Regions from separate parts of the Cytobacillus sp. QJM3NY_8 genome, predicted to be linked through region 2. Evidence: riboswitches for the same ligand, from Rfam matches in the RefSeq annotation. Region 2 holds a riboswitch; the other holds the start of a gene.
The links. Region 2 has a riboswitch for S-adenosylmethionine ahead of AC0VZ9_RS04240 (LLM class flavin-dependent oxidoreductase). Riboswitches for the same ligand answer to the same signal wherever they lie in the genome.

Region 1 (7,748 bases), 1.3 Mb from region 2:
GGAATGTCTTCTGCCGATTTTACTTTTTCAGAATAAAGCCCCATTGGTGCTAAAACAGTTGTCGCTATTGGGGTAAGATCCATATTATGCTCTTTAATAAAAGTGTCAAAATAAGCGACTGTTTGGAATGCATTCACATCAAGATCTCCTTCTGCAAGGGCAACATTGGGCTGCACATAGTCAGAGAATGTCACAACTTCAATTTCAATGCCTTCCTTTTCAGCCTTTTCTGCAATAAAGTCCCAGATGCGTGTATCAGAACCGCTTACACCTAATTTAATCTTCTTTGTTTCTTCTCCTCCAGTTGTGCTTGAGCATGCTGCAGTGAACACACCCAATGCTAAAATAATGAATGTTAAGAATAGTTTTTTCATGATGTATTTCCTCCTTATTTATCTTCTTCTGATTTTTTTGGATAAGATATTTCCGAATGACTGCAGGCCTTGAACCATGACAACTAAGATCGCAACGGTAATCAGCATGACTGTTGTATCGAATCGCTGGTAGCCGTAGGTAATGGCGAGGTCACCAAGCCCGCCGCCTCCGACTGCCCCGGCCATGGCTGATGCTCCGACCAATCCGATTGTTGCAATTGTAAAGCCTAATACCAGCGAACTAAGTGCTTCCGGAATCAGGAATTTTAGTATTATCTGGCCTGGTGTTGCTCCCATTGCTTCTGCAGCTTCTATAACACCCGGATCTACCTCAAGCAATGAGTTTTCTATTAATCTTGCAATATATGGCCCGGCATAAAAGACTAGCGGCACTACGGCTGCAGCCGTACCTATCGATGTTCCGACAATCAGCCTGGTAATGGGGATAATGGCTACCATTAAAATAATGAAGGGAACTGATCTGAAAATATTAATAATGCTGTTTATGATATTAAAAACAACGAGGTTTTCCAGCAGATGCCCTTTCCTTGTTACGACAAGCAATATACCAAGCGGCAGTCCGATAACAGCTGAAAACAGCAATGAGAATGCCACCATTTGAATCGTTTCGATTAAGGCTTCGATGATTTTTTCCTGATTAACTAGCACGTGTTGTCACTTCCTTTATTGAAACTTTTTCCTGGCTGATGTACTGAATAGCACGTCTGATTTCACTGTCTGGACCCTGGAATTCGACAATCAGGTTGCCAAACGGTGTTCCCTGAAGTTCAGTAATATTTCCAAACAGGACGTTGAAGTCGATATTAAACTTTTTGGCAACCTGCGAGAGGAGCGGCTGCCCGGCAGAATTTCCAACAAAGTTGATTCTAAATACCTTTTGAAGCCCTTGCTGTTTTTCAATCACTTCTTTAATGGAGTCAGGTATTTGATCATTCATGACAGTGCTGACAAAGTTTTTCGCTGTTTGCGTCTTTGGTGATGAAAAGACATTGAAGACGGTTCCTTCTTCGATAATTTTTCCTGCCTCTATTACAGCGACACGATCACAGATCTCTCTGATTACAGACATTTCATGGGTAATGATCAGTATAGTAATGTTGTATTCTTTATTTATTTTTTTCAGCAGCTGCAGGATAGAGCTGGTTGTCTGCGGATCCAGCGCTGAAGTTGCTTCATCACATAATAGAATGGAAGGCTGGGTCGCCAGCGCCCTGGCAATTCCGATCCGCTGCTTTTGCCCGCCTGACAGCTGATCGGGATAGCTGTTTGCCTTGTCTGCAAGCCCCACGAATTCTAATAGTTCATGGACACGCTTTTTGATGTCATCTTTAGGGATCTTAGCCAGTGTGAGCGGCATCGCCACATTGGCAAACACTGTTTTCGAATTTAAAAGGTTAAAATGCTGAAAGACCATCCCGATGTTTCTTTTCACTTCGCGAATTTCTCTTACAGATAAAGCCGTCAGATCATGTCCACTGACAATGACCTTTCCTGAAGTCGGCTTCTCCAGCCAATTGACACAGCGGATCAAAGAGCTCTTTCCCGCACCGCTGAAGCCGATCACACCGAAAATCTCACCTTTGTTAATCTTTAAGTCTATTCCATTTAAAGCAGCTACCTGCTGTCCTCCGCTTTCATAGATTTTCTTTAAATTCTGAAACTCTATCATTCAGCATCTCTCCTTTTCTAAATGTTATATATAATTAATCCTATATGAAAACTAAGAATTATATCCTGAAATTTACCCCTTCTAACAGAAGAGGTTTTTTGAAGTCCCCTCCTTATCTTTCAGGCTATCGCCTGCTGGATTTGGCACAGTGCAGTCTGCCTGCTGCCGAAGCTTCATTGGGCCAGGTCCCTCTGCTTCTCTCGATAAGAATTATTCATATGTTTATGAATAGAATCTTGATGCATTTTTTTCGGATAAAAACAAAAACCCTCTTCTAAAGAAAGAAGAGGGCAGCATTTATCAATGGTCCTCTTCTTATCTTTCAAGCTACGCTTGCTGGATTTGGCACGGTACACTTTTGTCCGCTGCCGAGGTGTCATAGGGCCAGTCCCTCAACCTCTCTGGATAAGAAGATTTTTATTATTCGGTTGTTTAATATGCTTATTACTTTACCACCATAAAGAAAAGGATGTCAATCATTATTTTTCAAATATTTTCACTTGGGCCATTTTCAAAAATTTCCGTTACTTTAACAGAGCTGTCTTTACGGTGAATAATCATCACACCTGCCAGAGCGATTATACCACCCGCAACGGATAACATAGTCGGCACCTCTCCCAGCCAAACCCAAGCAATGACAAATGCTATTGCTGGTGTCAGATAAAGAGAGCTTGTCGCTTCAGAAGTCCCTCCTATGGACGCAAGAAAAGCTAGGGCAATATATGGAATTACCGTTGGAAAAATCCCCAAATAGATGACACTTAAAGTGGATTCGGCCGATGCATGAAAGATCTCATTACCAAGCCCAGGAAGATAAATCAGCATAAAACCAGTCCCTGCCCATACCGTATAGGATGTAAATGACAAAAATCCGTATTTATTAAAATATTTAGTCTGAAACACGAAATAGATGCTTTCTGAAATGGAAGCAAGCAGGACAAATAAAATACCGGTTTGGATTTCAAACCCTCCTCCTGCACCAAGCGAAATAAGTGCGGCACCAGCAAAACTGACTGCGGAACCAGTCCACCTGACCCTTCCAAACCTTTCCCTTAAAAATAAAGCAGCCAACGCAGCCGAAAAGATCGGAGTCATTGATACAATCAAGCTTGCCGGCCCGGCGCTTACTGTTTTTTCCCCAATGTTGAGAGCTGTATGATAAACCGTAAAACCAAGGAATCCAAGTATAAAAATAGCAGGAAAATCTTTTATATCCGGAAGACGCATCCTTGTCAGCAGTGCTAAGACACCAAGTGCAGCCGAACCAACTAAAAGTCTAAAAAGGGCAAGGTGCTCAGGGGAGTACGATTCAAGCCCAGCCCGAATTCCCGGGAATGCGGATGCCCAAAGAATGATGATAGAACTATGCGCCCCGATAATCATAAATTTCTTATTTGCCAACTTCATCCCCCTTATCAACATTTCCAGCCATTATCTGTGCTGCTTTTCAGGATAATCAATAACTGATACAATGTCCTCAACCAATTAGGAAAGAATTTTGCCAGCCAATTTTCATAAAGGCGGTTATATGGATGGATACAGCACAATTGCCAAAATATCAGCAAGTTATTGAGACTATTAAAGGAAAGATTTCCAAAGGGGAATGGCCAATCGGAAGTAAAATTCCAAGCCAGCGGAAACTGGCTGAGGAGTTTGGAGTAAACCGAAGCACAATTATCACTGCTCTGGAAGAACTTGCTGCAGATGGACTAATAGAAGGGAAAACGGGGGTTGGCACAAAGGTTATTAATAATACTTGGACCTTGCTCGCTTCAAGGCAGTCTGCCAACTGGAGTGAATATATCGATACAGGGATACACAGAGCCAGCGAAAAAATCGTTCAAGAAATTAATGATTTAGAAATGGATCCCGCTTTTATACAGCTCAGCAAAGGAGAGCTTTCCCCTGAGATTTCCCCTGTGCAAACGATGCAGAAAGTTCTAAAGGAAGCTGCTGATGAATTGAGTGAACTCGGTTATGAGGAACCAAAGGGGTATTTGCCATTAAGACAGGCAGTTAGTGAATATTTGGCAGCATCTGGAATAGACGCTTCTCCTTCCTCGATACTTATTGTTTCTGGAGGGCTGCAAGCCCTGCAGCTTGTTTCATTGGGCCTTGTGCAAAGAGGGGCACCCGTATTTCTGGAAAAGCCCTCTTACTTATATTCTTTACAGCTTTTCCGGTCATCAGGCATGAATTTAAAAGGATTGCCGATGGATAAAGAGGGAGTTATCACGAAAAGCATCTCTTTGAAGAAATATGAAAAAGGGAAATCCATTTTATATACGATTCCTTCCTACCATAACCCGACTGGAATTTTAATGACAGAAAAAAGACGGAGGGAACTGCTTGATGTTTGCAGAATAGAACAGCTGCCAATTGTGGAAGACGATATTTATCGTGAGCTATGGCTTGATGAAATGCCCCCTCCACCATTAAAAGCAATGGACAAAAACGGCCAGGTCCTTTATATGGGAAGCTTGTCAAAAACATTGAGTCCCGGACTTCGAATAGGCTGGGTAGCAGCACCTGAACCTGTTATCGACCGGCTTGCAGATCTTAAAATGCAGACTGACTATGGTTCAAGTTCACTTTCACAAAGGGTAGCTGAAAAATGGCTGTCCACCGGCCTCTATCAAAAGCATATGGAAAGGGTACGTGAGCAGCTGAGAATTCGTCGTAATACTGCCCTGAATACATTAGATGCTCACTTGTCCGGGATAGCAGAATGGAATTCTCCGGAAGGAGGTTTTTTTATATGGCTGAAAGTACCGTCCAGTATTCCAATTCGAAGCCTCTATCGGCAGGCTATTTTAAGAAAACTGCTGATTAATCCCGGCAGCATATACAGTGACGGGCCGAATCATTTTATACGAATTTCCTATGCTTATGCCTCGCTGAGGGAACTGCAGGAAGGCATATTCATCCTTGGAGAGGAAATTAGAAAGCTCCTATGAGTTTGATACCTGACAAGGGATCCTTTTCACAGTTTGCATAGAGTGAAATTTATCCTATATGTCAATCCAAACATGTATTGTATAATGATGGAAAAGTGCCATTTTTCAAAAAGGAGGGACAGAAAATGATCATGACCGAGAATCCTGCAGATTTATTCGCGGATAAAGTCGAAGCGAGGAATCTGCAGCTGGCCATTCAGCATTCCAGCGATGTGATTGCAAGAGTAACCAAAGAAGGCATTGCTTTATATGTCTCCCCTTCCTGCTTGCCGATGCTGGGGTACTCACAGCAGGACTTTTATCGAAGCAGCCTTTATACATACTGCCATCCAAATGACCGGGACCTCTTAAGAGATGCTTTGGCCGAGCTTGAACAGCTTCCGCATAAACGGGAGACCTTTCGCTTCAGGCATAAGGAGGGGCATTATCTGTGGCTTGAAGCCAATTTTTCAGTCATTAATGACGATAAAGAAATGATGTGCATCATCCGGGATATGACACAGAGAATTATCATGGAAGAGGAGATTCTTGAAACACAGGAGAAGTACCGCTTTCTGGTGGAGTTCTCCAAGGATACGATAGGAATGGTCACACAAAAGGGGATTTGGACCTACATCAATAATGAAGGAAAAAAGCTTTTTGGATTCACGAGCATCAAAGAGATGATCGGCACCTCCCTCCACGACTACATTCCTCCTTCAGAACATTCCACTCTCGATGATTTTCTGCAAACAAAGCTAAGTGTGAATTTTGAGCTTAATCTGATCCGGACTGACGGACAAACGAGAAAAGCCGAAGTCCAGCTGATTCCAACCACTTTCAAGAACAGAAAGGTCTACCAAATCATTATTAAAGACGTGACCGGACAAAAGAAGACAGAGGAAAAGCTGCAGAATGCCGAAAAACTTTCCGTTGTCGGTCAGCTTGCCGCAGGCATTGCCCATGAAATCCGCAACCCGCTTACAGCCATAAAAGGCTTTACACAGTTATTATATGAAGAACATAAAGGAGACTTCGCGGAGGTCATCCTAAGTGAGCTGGAACGGATTGAAGGCATCGTCAATGACCTGCTCGTTCTCGCCAAACCTCAAATAACCGAAATGGAAGAAACCTGCCTGACAAACGTTGTAAAAAGTGTAATCACTCTCTTAAACAGCCAGGCTGTTATGGAGAATATCGTGATCGAACTAACACAGTCACCAGGCGAGTTTTATGTGAAATGTGAAAAAGATAAAATTAAACAGGTGCTGATTAACATCATTAAGAACTCGATTGAAGCCATGCCGGCGGGCGGAAAAATAAACGTGGATATCCGCCAGGAGGACCATTCTGTCATCATCAGAGTCGAGGATGAGGGAATTGGCATACCCGAAGAACGCCTCGCCAAACTGGGAGAGCCGTTTTACAGCACAAAAGAAAAAGGCACAGGCCTTGGCATCATGATCTGCAAAAAAATCATTAAAAACCATGGCGGAAATCTTTACATCCACAGCAGGGAAAATGAAGGAACAACGGTGCGGATTACTTTACCGCTTGCCTAATGAAAGAAGCCAGATGCCTGAACTGGCTTCTTATTTTTGAATAATAAACTCCTGTTCCTGCGGGCTATCCCCTATATGTACCCTTTCCTTATAAAAAATCTCATCCTCTGACATCAGCATCACAGTTGAACTCCTGGTTCCGTAGCCTTCACTTCTGATAAATAAAGGAGACAACATCCGCTCCCACTCCAGTGAAACTCCTGTTTTCGGAAGCATGTCATCAGGGGCAGGGTCTGCATTCTGGAGAAGTGTGAACAAGGCTTCCGTAAAATCCCCTGCTGCATGATCTATTATCTTAGATAACCCTTCCTTCCCCTTTTTCACCTTTGGCCACTCGGTATTCAGCACATGATTGCTCACCCCGTACACTCCTGGTCCAAGCTGTTCTATTCTATCTTCCACGTTCGAGTAATAAAAGAGCTCCTCCAAATTGCCCGCAAGCAGATTGTATCCGGGATAGCTGTTGCGGTGTTCAGATGCTATTTTCATAAATCTAGAAGGCGAAGCACTGCCTTTCAAGAAATCCGCTACGAGATCTCCTCTTGATCTTTTGCCATCTGTCACTGCGTTCGGATCACGGTAGTTTGTAAGAGCTGCAAATCGCCCATTCTTTGTGACACCCATCCATGTCCCCATCTTGCTTAAATCACGTCCAGCCAGAATGGCAGGATGGTCCTCCCAAAAATGGGCCGGTGCAGTCGGGCGCCTATAAAATTCATCGCGATTGGCAGCAACGATAAGCTTGTATGCCGGATGAACCTTATATGCGAAAAGGATTAAACACATTCGGATCACTGCTTTCGTTTTATTTATTATTTTAACTTTTCGGGAGGGAAAAACAAAAAATACCCGCTTTAATTATGTGAAATGTTAGATAAGAAGGGATCATGCCTTAATCTTTTTAAAGGCTAGAAAAGCCCAACAAGCTGTAACCTATTTGATGAATTATGTTAAATAAATTCAGCAATAGAAAAAGCCCCTTTTTTTAAAGGGAGCTTTTTCAATTTAAGTAACCGCTTCTTCCCTCGCTGTCTTCCTCGCCCTTAAAAATCTAACTGTATTTAAGACGATCGTTTTGGTCACAGCATAGGTAGGTATTGCCAGAATCATGCCGAGGATACCGGCAAGATTGCCTGCAACCAGCAATAGGATGATGATGGTGGCCGGATGTGTGTTCAAGGTTTTT
Region 2 (7,748 bases):
AATCCAAAACTATATGTGGAATTTCTCAGCGGGCAACGGGATGGATATGCTGCACATGCAGTATGAATTAATCGATTTGTTCGAAGCCGGTGCGGCGGAAGGCAGACAAGTGCTGGAAATCACCGGAGATGACGTGGCATCCTTTGCCGACGAACTAGTGGCAAATGCTAAAACCTATGTTGCCAAGTATCGTGAGGATTTGAATGAGAGTATCATGAAGCGATTGGGAAAAAAATAAATTCTATATATAATACCGACTGAATAGGTGTTTTACAAATGTGGTTTATCACCTGCACTATTCAGTTTCATTTTTACCTCGGTACTAAGTTATACAGAATATCTGTCAGACTAAGTAGGGGTTTGTAGGCAATCCAGCTCCGCAAGGCGCTAATTATAAGGAGGAAAAAAGTATGAGCAATGCAGCGATTTTTGTAAAAGGGTTAAAAAAATCCTTTAAAGATAAGGAAGTCTTAAAGGGGGTGGATTTTGAGGTGAGGCGTGGCGAAATTTTCGCCCTGCTGGGTTCAAATGGAGCGGGCAAGACGACGACCGTCAACATCCTCTCGACGCTGATGAAGTCTGATGGCGGAGAAGCTAGTATTTGCGGCTTTGACGTCCAGCGGCTACCGGATCAGGTTCGCCAGAGCATCAGTCTGACAGGGCAGTTCTCAAGCTTAGACGGCATGCTCACCGGGCGGGAAAACCTGATGATGATCGCCAGGCTGAGGGGAGTTTCTAATCCCGCAGAAGTCGCTGACAATCTGCTTGCAAGATTCAGCCTGGCCGATGCGGCTAACCGCCGGGCTGACAATTATTCCGGCGGGATGAAGCGCCGGCTTGACATCGCCATGAGCCTGATTGGGACGCCGGCAGTCATTTTTCTCGATGAACCAACGACAGGGCTTGACCCGGAAGCGCGGATTGAAGTCTGGGATACCGTCAAGGAGCTTGCCGGCGGCGGCACGACCATCCTGCTGACGACCCAGTATCTGGAGGAAGCCGAACAACTGGCAGACCGAATCGCCATTCTGCATGGCGGAAAAATCATCACGACCGGTACTCTAACCGAACTCAAGGAGATGTTCCCGCCAGCGAAGGTGGAGTATATCGAGAAGCAGCCGACATTGGAGGAAATTTTCCTCGCAATCATCGGCAAAAAGGAGGAAATGTAAATGAAAAGTAAAACAGGGGTATTACTAGGTCGTTTAATGCGCAACATTATGCGCAGTCCGGATACGATTATCACGGTGGCGATTACGCCGATTATGATGATGCTGCTGTTTGTCTACGTATTTGGCGGCGCCATAGAGACAGGAACGGACAACTACGTCAATTATTTATTGCCGGGAATTCTGCTGATGGCTATCGCGTCCGGCGTTGCTTACACTTCCGTCCGGCTGTTTACGGATGTAAAGAGCGGGCTGATGTCGCGTTTCATTACGATGCCCATCAAGCGCTCGTCGGTATTGTGGGCTCACGTGCTGACCTCGCTTGTTTCCAATGCGCTTACTATCTTGGTGGTTATCCTCGTTGCTCTCTTGATGGGTTTTCGTTCCAGCGCTGATGTCCTGGAGTGGCTTGCGGTAGCTGGAATACTCGGGATGTTTACACTGGCGCTGACATGGCTGGCGGTCATTCCCGGATTGAGAGCGGGGTCTATGGAAGGGGCGACAGCCTACTCATACCCGCTGATTTTCCTGCCGTTTATCAGTTCGGCCTTTGTTCCCACCGACACCATGCCTAAAATAGTCCGTGCGTTCGCTGAAAACCAGCCCGTGACTTCAATCGTGGATGCGATCCGTGCCCTCTTGTATGAAGGGTCTGTTGGCAGCGGCATCTGGATCGCGCTTGCCTGGTGCGTCGGCATCATGCTCATCTCTTACTTCTTCGCTGTTAAAGAATTCAAACGCCAGTTAGGGTAAGCACACCATTATAGGATAACGGATTCATAGCCCTATAGGGCCTTTTGGCTAAAGGTTAATGAAGCATACAAATAATGAAAAAGGTGAATCTGCCGTGGATTCACCTTTTTCTTATTGGATGATACTTTTTTCAATGACAAGTGACATGCTTTCAGCTATTTGCTGATAAGTAGCATCATTCGGATGAAAGACATTACTGGAAAGATCGCGTTTGGCGTCTGTGACCAGATTGAAAGTATCCACTACTTGAACTTTGTATTTCAAGCCTAGTGTACGGGCAGACTCATTCCATTTTTGGATGATGGAATCAAATGAATCCCCGTTTGGCGATTGCTTGAATGGATTATATAGCCCCATATAGAGTATGACTGCATTGGGATTACTTTCACGAATGTTTTTAAACGTCTTTTCCAAATTCGGAATTTCGGTCTCCAGGATGCCAAGGGCGGTTTCTTCTGAATATTTTTCGAGGATCTCCCCGCTATTAAAAAGGTTATTTCCCCCTATTGTAATGGTAATGATTTTGGCGTCTTTAAGAGATCTCTTGACTTCCTTTTGTTCTAACTGGGCCAGCAAATCTTCAATTCTGGCACCTCTTACACCCAGGTTTTGGAAACGTTCTATAGTATTATTTTCTTTAAGTTCATTTCCAACCGGCTGGACAAAGCCTTCTCCCTTTGATGAGCCGACACCCCTGGTCAATGAATCGCCAAGTGCAACATATGTATCACCAGGTGTGACAGGAACTTCTTCTGTTTTCGCTAGTATCCCTGCTCGAGGCGGACTGGTAACATCCATGTAGGCACTGACTAGGCCATACCCAAAAAGAACTGTCAGCGCAAGGGACAATGTTAAAAATAACTGCCACATCCATTTTTTCATCGTTTGACTTCTCCTTTTAATGTAATTGTATCTAAATTTTTCTCAAATTGAGTATTTAAAAGAGTCATTGTTCGAAAATTTAGTTAGAATAGAACAAGGGTGATGCTATGAGCTTAAAGCCGACAGTTCAATTGGAAAATGTAACGAAAATCATTGGAAAGAAAACGATTATTGATAATATATCATTTGACATTTATCCAGGAGAAGTATTTGGGTTCCTGGGTCCTAATGGTGCCGGTAAAACCACCACGATCCGGATGCTCGTTGGGCTCATTAAGCCAACGTCCGGGAAGGTTGAAATATGTGGTTTTGATGTAAGAAAGCAATTTGTTCAAGCGATGCAGCGCCTCGGTTCTATCGTCGAAAATCCAGAGCTGTATAAGTATTTGAGCGGCCGCGAAAACCTGCAAATCTTTGCACGGATGCTGCCTGATGTGGATGAAGAACGGATCCAAGAGGTCATTGATTTGGTTGATCTGACTGTAAGAATTGATGATCAGGTTCGGACCTATTCATTGGGAATGCGTCAGCGCCTTGGTATTGCACAAGCATTGTTAGGCCGTCCGGATGTGCTGATACTGGATGAACCTACAAATGGACTGGACCCGATGGGAATCAAAGATCTGCGGACATTTATCAGGAAGCTGGTCGATGATACGGGCCTAACGGTGCTCGTATCCAGTCATATTTTAAGTGAAATCGAGTTGCTGGCGGACCGTGTGGCTATTATGAGCCATGGGAAGATCGTGAAGGTCGGCAGCGTCAGCGATTTAGTTGGTGCACTGTCATCTGGTGTGGATTGGAGAGTCAGTGATTCTTTTCGTGCACTTGCTATTCTTAAAGAATCCCCATATGTCCAGGCTGCAGAACTATATGATGACCATACTATACACACTCTTATGGATGATAGCAAAACCTCGCTCCTGAATGAAGCTTTAATGAAGGCGGGTATTGATGTATGGACGATCGAAAGGAAAGTGCAGACATTGGAGGATCTATTTATTAGTTTGACAGGAGGCGATCATATTGTCTAATCCAAATATGGTTGGCCTGATTCATAATGAAGTGATGAAGATTGCTTCCAAAAAACGCATGGCGGTTGTCATCGTTATTTTAGTCATTCTAGTCTCTATGTTTACATACGCACAATACCGGGAGATACAGGAGAAAATCGAAAAACAGGGTACTCTGGACTGGAGAGTGGAGCTTCAGCAGGAGATTGTCGATCGGCAAAATCGGCTGGCATCGAGCGGAATCCAGGACGAGTTTAGACAGTTCCTTGAATTTGATCTGAAGCAAAAGCAGTATTATCTGGACAACGATATTAACCCAAACTATCCTGGAGCCCCTACGTTTATCCGCATCTTTTTCTCACAGGGAATTACGCTTGTCCTGCCTTTATTCATTATTATTATAATGGCTGATATTGTGAGCGGGGAATATAATGATGGCACCATCAAAACATTGCTGTCCCGGCCGGTTAAACGATGGAGAATCCTGATGGCTAAATGGCTGACGGTTTTGCTGTATACGTCATTGCTGATGGCGGCAACCGTGATTGTCTGTTATGGGGTTTCAGGAATCGTGCTCGGTTATGATGGCTGGACTGCACCTATTTTGACCGGATTTCAAGCTTCTGCATCTGGTGAGTTTTCAACGGAATACATCCATATCCTGTCGATGTGGGAATACCTGCTGATGTCAGTTGGGCTTGCCTGGGTGGTAACAGCGGTTGTTGGAACCATAAGCCTCATGATATCGGTTCTGGTGAAAAATACAGCGACTGGAATTGGGGCGATGATGGCCGTGTTAATCGCAGGCACCCTGTTATCTTCTATCGGTTCGAGCTGGACGAGCTCCAAGTATTTAGTGAACTTGAACTTTGATCTGATTAACTACTTAGAAGGTCAAGCTCCGCCGATTGAAGGGATGTCACTGCCATTTTCATTAACCATGCTTGGGATTTGGGCTGCCGCCTGTCTTGCTGTTGCGTTTTGGAATTTTACCCAGAAGGATATGTATTAAGAGTGTCATTATATAAGGATAATCCTTATTAGTATTTAGAGTTCAGAAATAATTGATTGACAATTGGGTGAATTTAAATTATTATCGCTTTAATTAATTAAAAAATTGAATATTTTCTTCTTATCCAGAGAGGTGGAGGGACTGGCCCTTTGAAGCCTCGGCAGCAGGTTCTGATGAATACTGTGCCAATTCCAGCAAGCGCATCGCTTGAAAGATGAGAAGAGGGTTGATAAAACTCTCTTCTTAGGAGGAGAGTTTTTTAATTGTTTATAAATCCAACTTAAGTTATGCGAAAAGTAGATATTTAAAAATGCAAGAGGAGAGAAGAAAAATGAAATATGGTTTCTGGTTGCCGATTTTTGGAGGCTGGCTGCGAAATGTAGAAGACGAAAATATGCCGCCAACCTTTGAATATGCTAAAAACGTCATTCAGTCGGCTGAAAAATGGGGATACTCGACTACGTTAATAGCTGAATTATATTTAAATGATATTAAAGGACCGGACCATGATTCTCTTGAAGCCTGGTCCACGGCAGCCGCACTTGCAGCCGTGACGGAAAAAATTGAAATTATGACCGCGGTCCGCCCTGGTTTTCATAATCCTGCTGTAGCAGCAAAAATGGCAGCCAATATTGATCAAATCAGCAACGGCCGTTTTACTCTAAATGTGGTTTCTGCCTGGTGGGCCGAAGAAGCGCGTCAATATGGCGGTATTTTTACAGAACATGATGAGCGTTATGCCCGCACTGAGGAGTTCATTGATGTTCTAAAAGGGTTATGGACGGAAGAAACCTTCCATTATTCCGGTCAATTTTACGACTTAAGGGACACGAAGCTTGCTCCAAAGCCAGTTCAAAGACCTAACCCGATTCTTTATGCAGGCGGTGAAAGCGAAAAAGGCAAGCAGACCATTGCAGAAAAATGTGATGCTTATGTTATGCACGGCGGAACGGCTGAGGAGATTGATCTGAAAATAGGAGAAATGAAGGCACGGCGTGAACAAACGGGCAATGCGCCATTCAGTTCTTTCGGAATGGCTGCTTATGTTATTTGCCGTGATACAGAAGAAGAAGCTCTTGCTGAGCTTGAAAAAATCACGGCTGTGAAGGATTCCAGCGGTTACGCCGGTTTTAAGGATTTCACTACAAAGTCACAATTAGAGCAGCAGATTCAGCTGCAGGATTACTCTGTCTCTAACAGAGGTCTGCGGCCAAACTTAGTAGGAACACCAGAGCAAATTGCTGATCGGATTTTACAATATGAAGAAGCTGGCCTAGACTTATTATTATTGCAATTTTCACCTCAGCTGGAGGAAATGGAACGCTTTGCAAAGACGGTTATGCCATTAGTGGAACAAAAACGCAGTTTAATAAAGAGCTAGAAAGGGGCCATAATAATGAGCAAGGTATATGTAATTCATGAAAATAGTGAGTGGACAGTCCATTTGACAAAAAGGCTGGAGGAACTGGGTGTTCCTTATGAAGAATGGCATTTAGACGAAGGAACGGTAGATTTATCGGCAGAACCTCCAGAAGGAATCTTCTATAGCCGGATGAGTGCTTCTTCTCATACCCGTGATCATCGCTTTGCAGCTGAATTTTCGGGACAAGTATTGGCCTGGCTTGAAGCACATGGCCGTACAGTGTTGAATGGAACGAGCGCTCTGAAGCTTGAAGTTAGTAAGGTTTTGCAGTACTTGGAGTTAAACAAATCTGGTGTCAGGACTCCCAAAACGATTGCAGCGGTTGGAAAACAACATATTATTAAGGCAGCCGAAGCATTTGCCGGACAGCCGTTTATCACGAAGCATAACCGTGCCGGTAAAGGCCTGGGTGTTCAATTATTCCATAGTATTGAAGCTCTAAAAGCTTATGTGGAGGGACCTTCCTTCGAAGAGCCTGTTGATGGCATTACCCTTATTCAGGAATATATTCAATCTCCTGAAAGCTATATCACCCGCTGTGAATTTGTCGGAGGCAACTTTGTTTATGCCGTCAGGGTTGATACATCGGAAGGATTTGAACTATGCCCTGCGGACGCATGCCAGATTGGCGACTTATTCTGCCCTGTTGGAGAAGAAGCAGAAGAGAGGCCAAAGTTCAAGATCATTGAAGGTTTTGAGGACGAAATTTTAGAAAAATATAAAGACGTTCTGGCCAGGAATCATATTCAAGTCGCTGGCATTGAATTTATCAGAAATGCTGAAGGTGACATTTTTACTTATGATATTAATACAAACACAAACTATAACTCTGAAGCAGAAGCGAAAGCTGGAAAATATGGAATGCTTGAGTTAGCTTCATTGTTAAAGAAGACATTGGAAGAAAAATACGCTGCAACTGCAACGGCTTAATTTGTGAGGACCTGCTATAGCAGGTCCTATTGTCTTTTACTGCAGCATGTTTTATAAAGAAGCAATCCCAATCAATCTTGCGATGAGAGGGATTGCTTCTTTAGTGCTTAAGAGAGCTGCCTAAACCAGGCAGCTTTTTTTTACAAACTGGGCAGGTTAGAAATTGGAAAAATAGGTGGGGTTTTATTGATTTAGCTCTAAAAATATAGATATGGTTGTTAAGAGATAAAGGAATTATCCATACATAGGATTGGACTATAAATGAAAACGCTGCAGGAGATGACAGTGTAATCTTGAATATTAGACAGAAATGAAGATTGCGGAGGAATAGTATGATCTCTGATTTAGAATTGATGGAGCTTCATGTGAATGTGTTATTTAGACATGATAGTGAAAATCGAGTGATAGCTGTGAATGAACCCCCTTACGGTGCAGCGCCACGAATTTTCATTGGTGCCACTAGAATGGGTAGTATAGTAAGGTATTCAAACTCACTGGATAAGAGTACTGTAGAGAAGTTAGACCAAGTTATAGGAGCTAACCCTGGTGCTCATCCAGGGAAAATA

Region 1: it holds a riboswitch for S-adenosylmethionine, as region 2 does, so the genes downstream of both, AC0VZ9_RS24460 (methionine ABC transporter ATP-binding protein) here and AC0VZ9_RS04240 (LLM class flavin-dependent oxidoreductase) in region 2, are expected to answer to the same signal.

What each region holds. Positions count from the first base shown of each region.
Region 1 is NZ_CM149681.1:4,765,266-4,773,013, forward strand. Features, by position in the region: gene AC0VZ9_RS24450 (MetQ/NlpA family ABC transporter substrate-binding protein) at 1-374, opposite strand, end outside; gene AC0VZ9_RS24455 (methionine ABC transporter permease) at 393-1,043, opposite strand; gene AC0VZ9_RS24460 (methionine ABC transporter ATP-binding protein) at 1,033-2,064, opposite strand; SAM riboswitch class I at 2,174-2,274, opposite strand; SAM riboswitch class I at 2,377-2,476, opposite strand; gene AC0VZ9_RS24465 (DMT family transporter) at 2,551-3,465, opposite strand; gene pdxR (MocR-like pyridoxine biosynthesis transcription factor PdxR) at 3,597-5,021, shown strand; gene AC0VZ9_RS24475 (PAS domain-containing sensor histidine kinase) at 5,147-6,562, shown strand; gene AC0VZ9_RS24480 (NRDE family protein) at 6,593-7,348, opposite strand; gene AC0VZ9_RS24485 (AI-2E family transporter) at 7,568-7,748, opposite strand, start outside.
Region 2 is NZ_CM149681.1:775,004-782,751, forward strand. Features, by position in the region: gene AC0VZ9_RS04210 (DUF1048 domain-containing protein) at 1-238, shown strand, start outside; gene AC0VZ9_RS04215 (ABC transporter ATP-binding protein) at 411-1,172, shown strand; gene AC0VZ9_RS04220 (ABC transporter permease) at 1,173-1,922, shown strand; gene AC0VZ9_RS04225 (SGNH/GDSL hydrolase family protein) at 2,034-2,804, opposite strand; gene AC0VZ9_RS04230 (ABC transporter ATP-binding protein) at 2,912-3,838, shown strand; gene AC0VZ9_RS04235 (ABC transporter permease) at 3,846-4,829, shown strand; SAM riboswitch class I at 4,947-5,050, shown strand; gene AC0VZ9_RS04240 (LLM class flavin-dependent oxidoreductase) at 5,161-6,210, shown strand; gene AC0VZ9_RS04245 (ATP-grasp domain-containing protein) at 6,226-7,182, shown strand; gene AC0VZ9_RS04250 (GNAT family N-acetyltransferase) at 7,515-7,748, shown strand, end outside.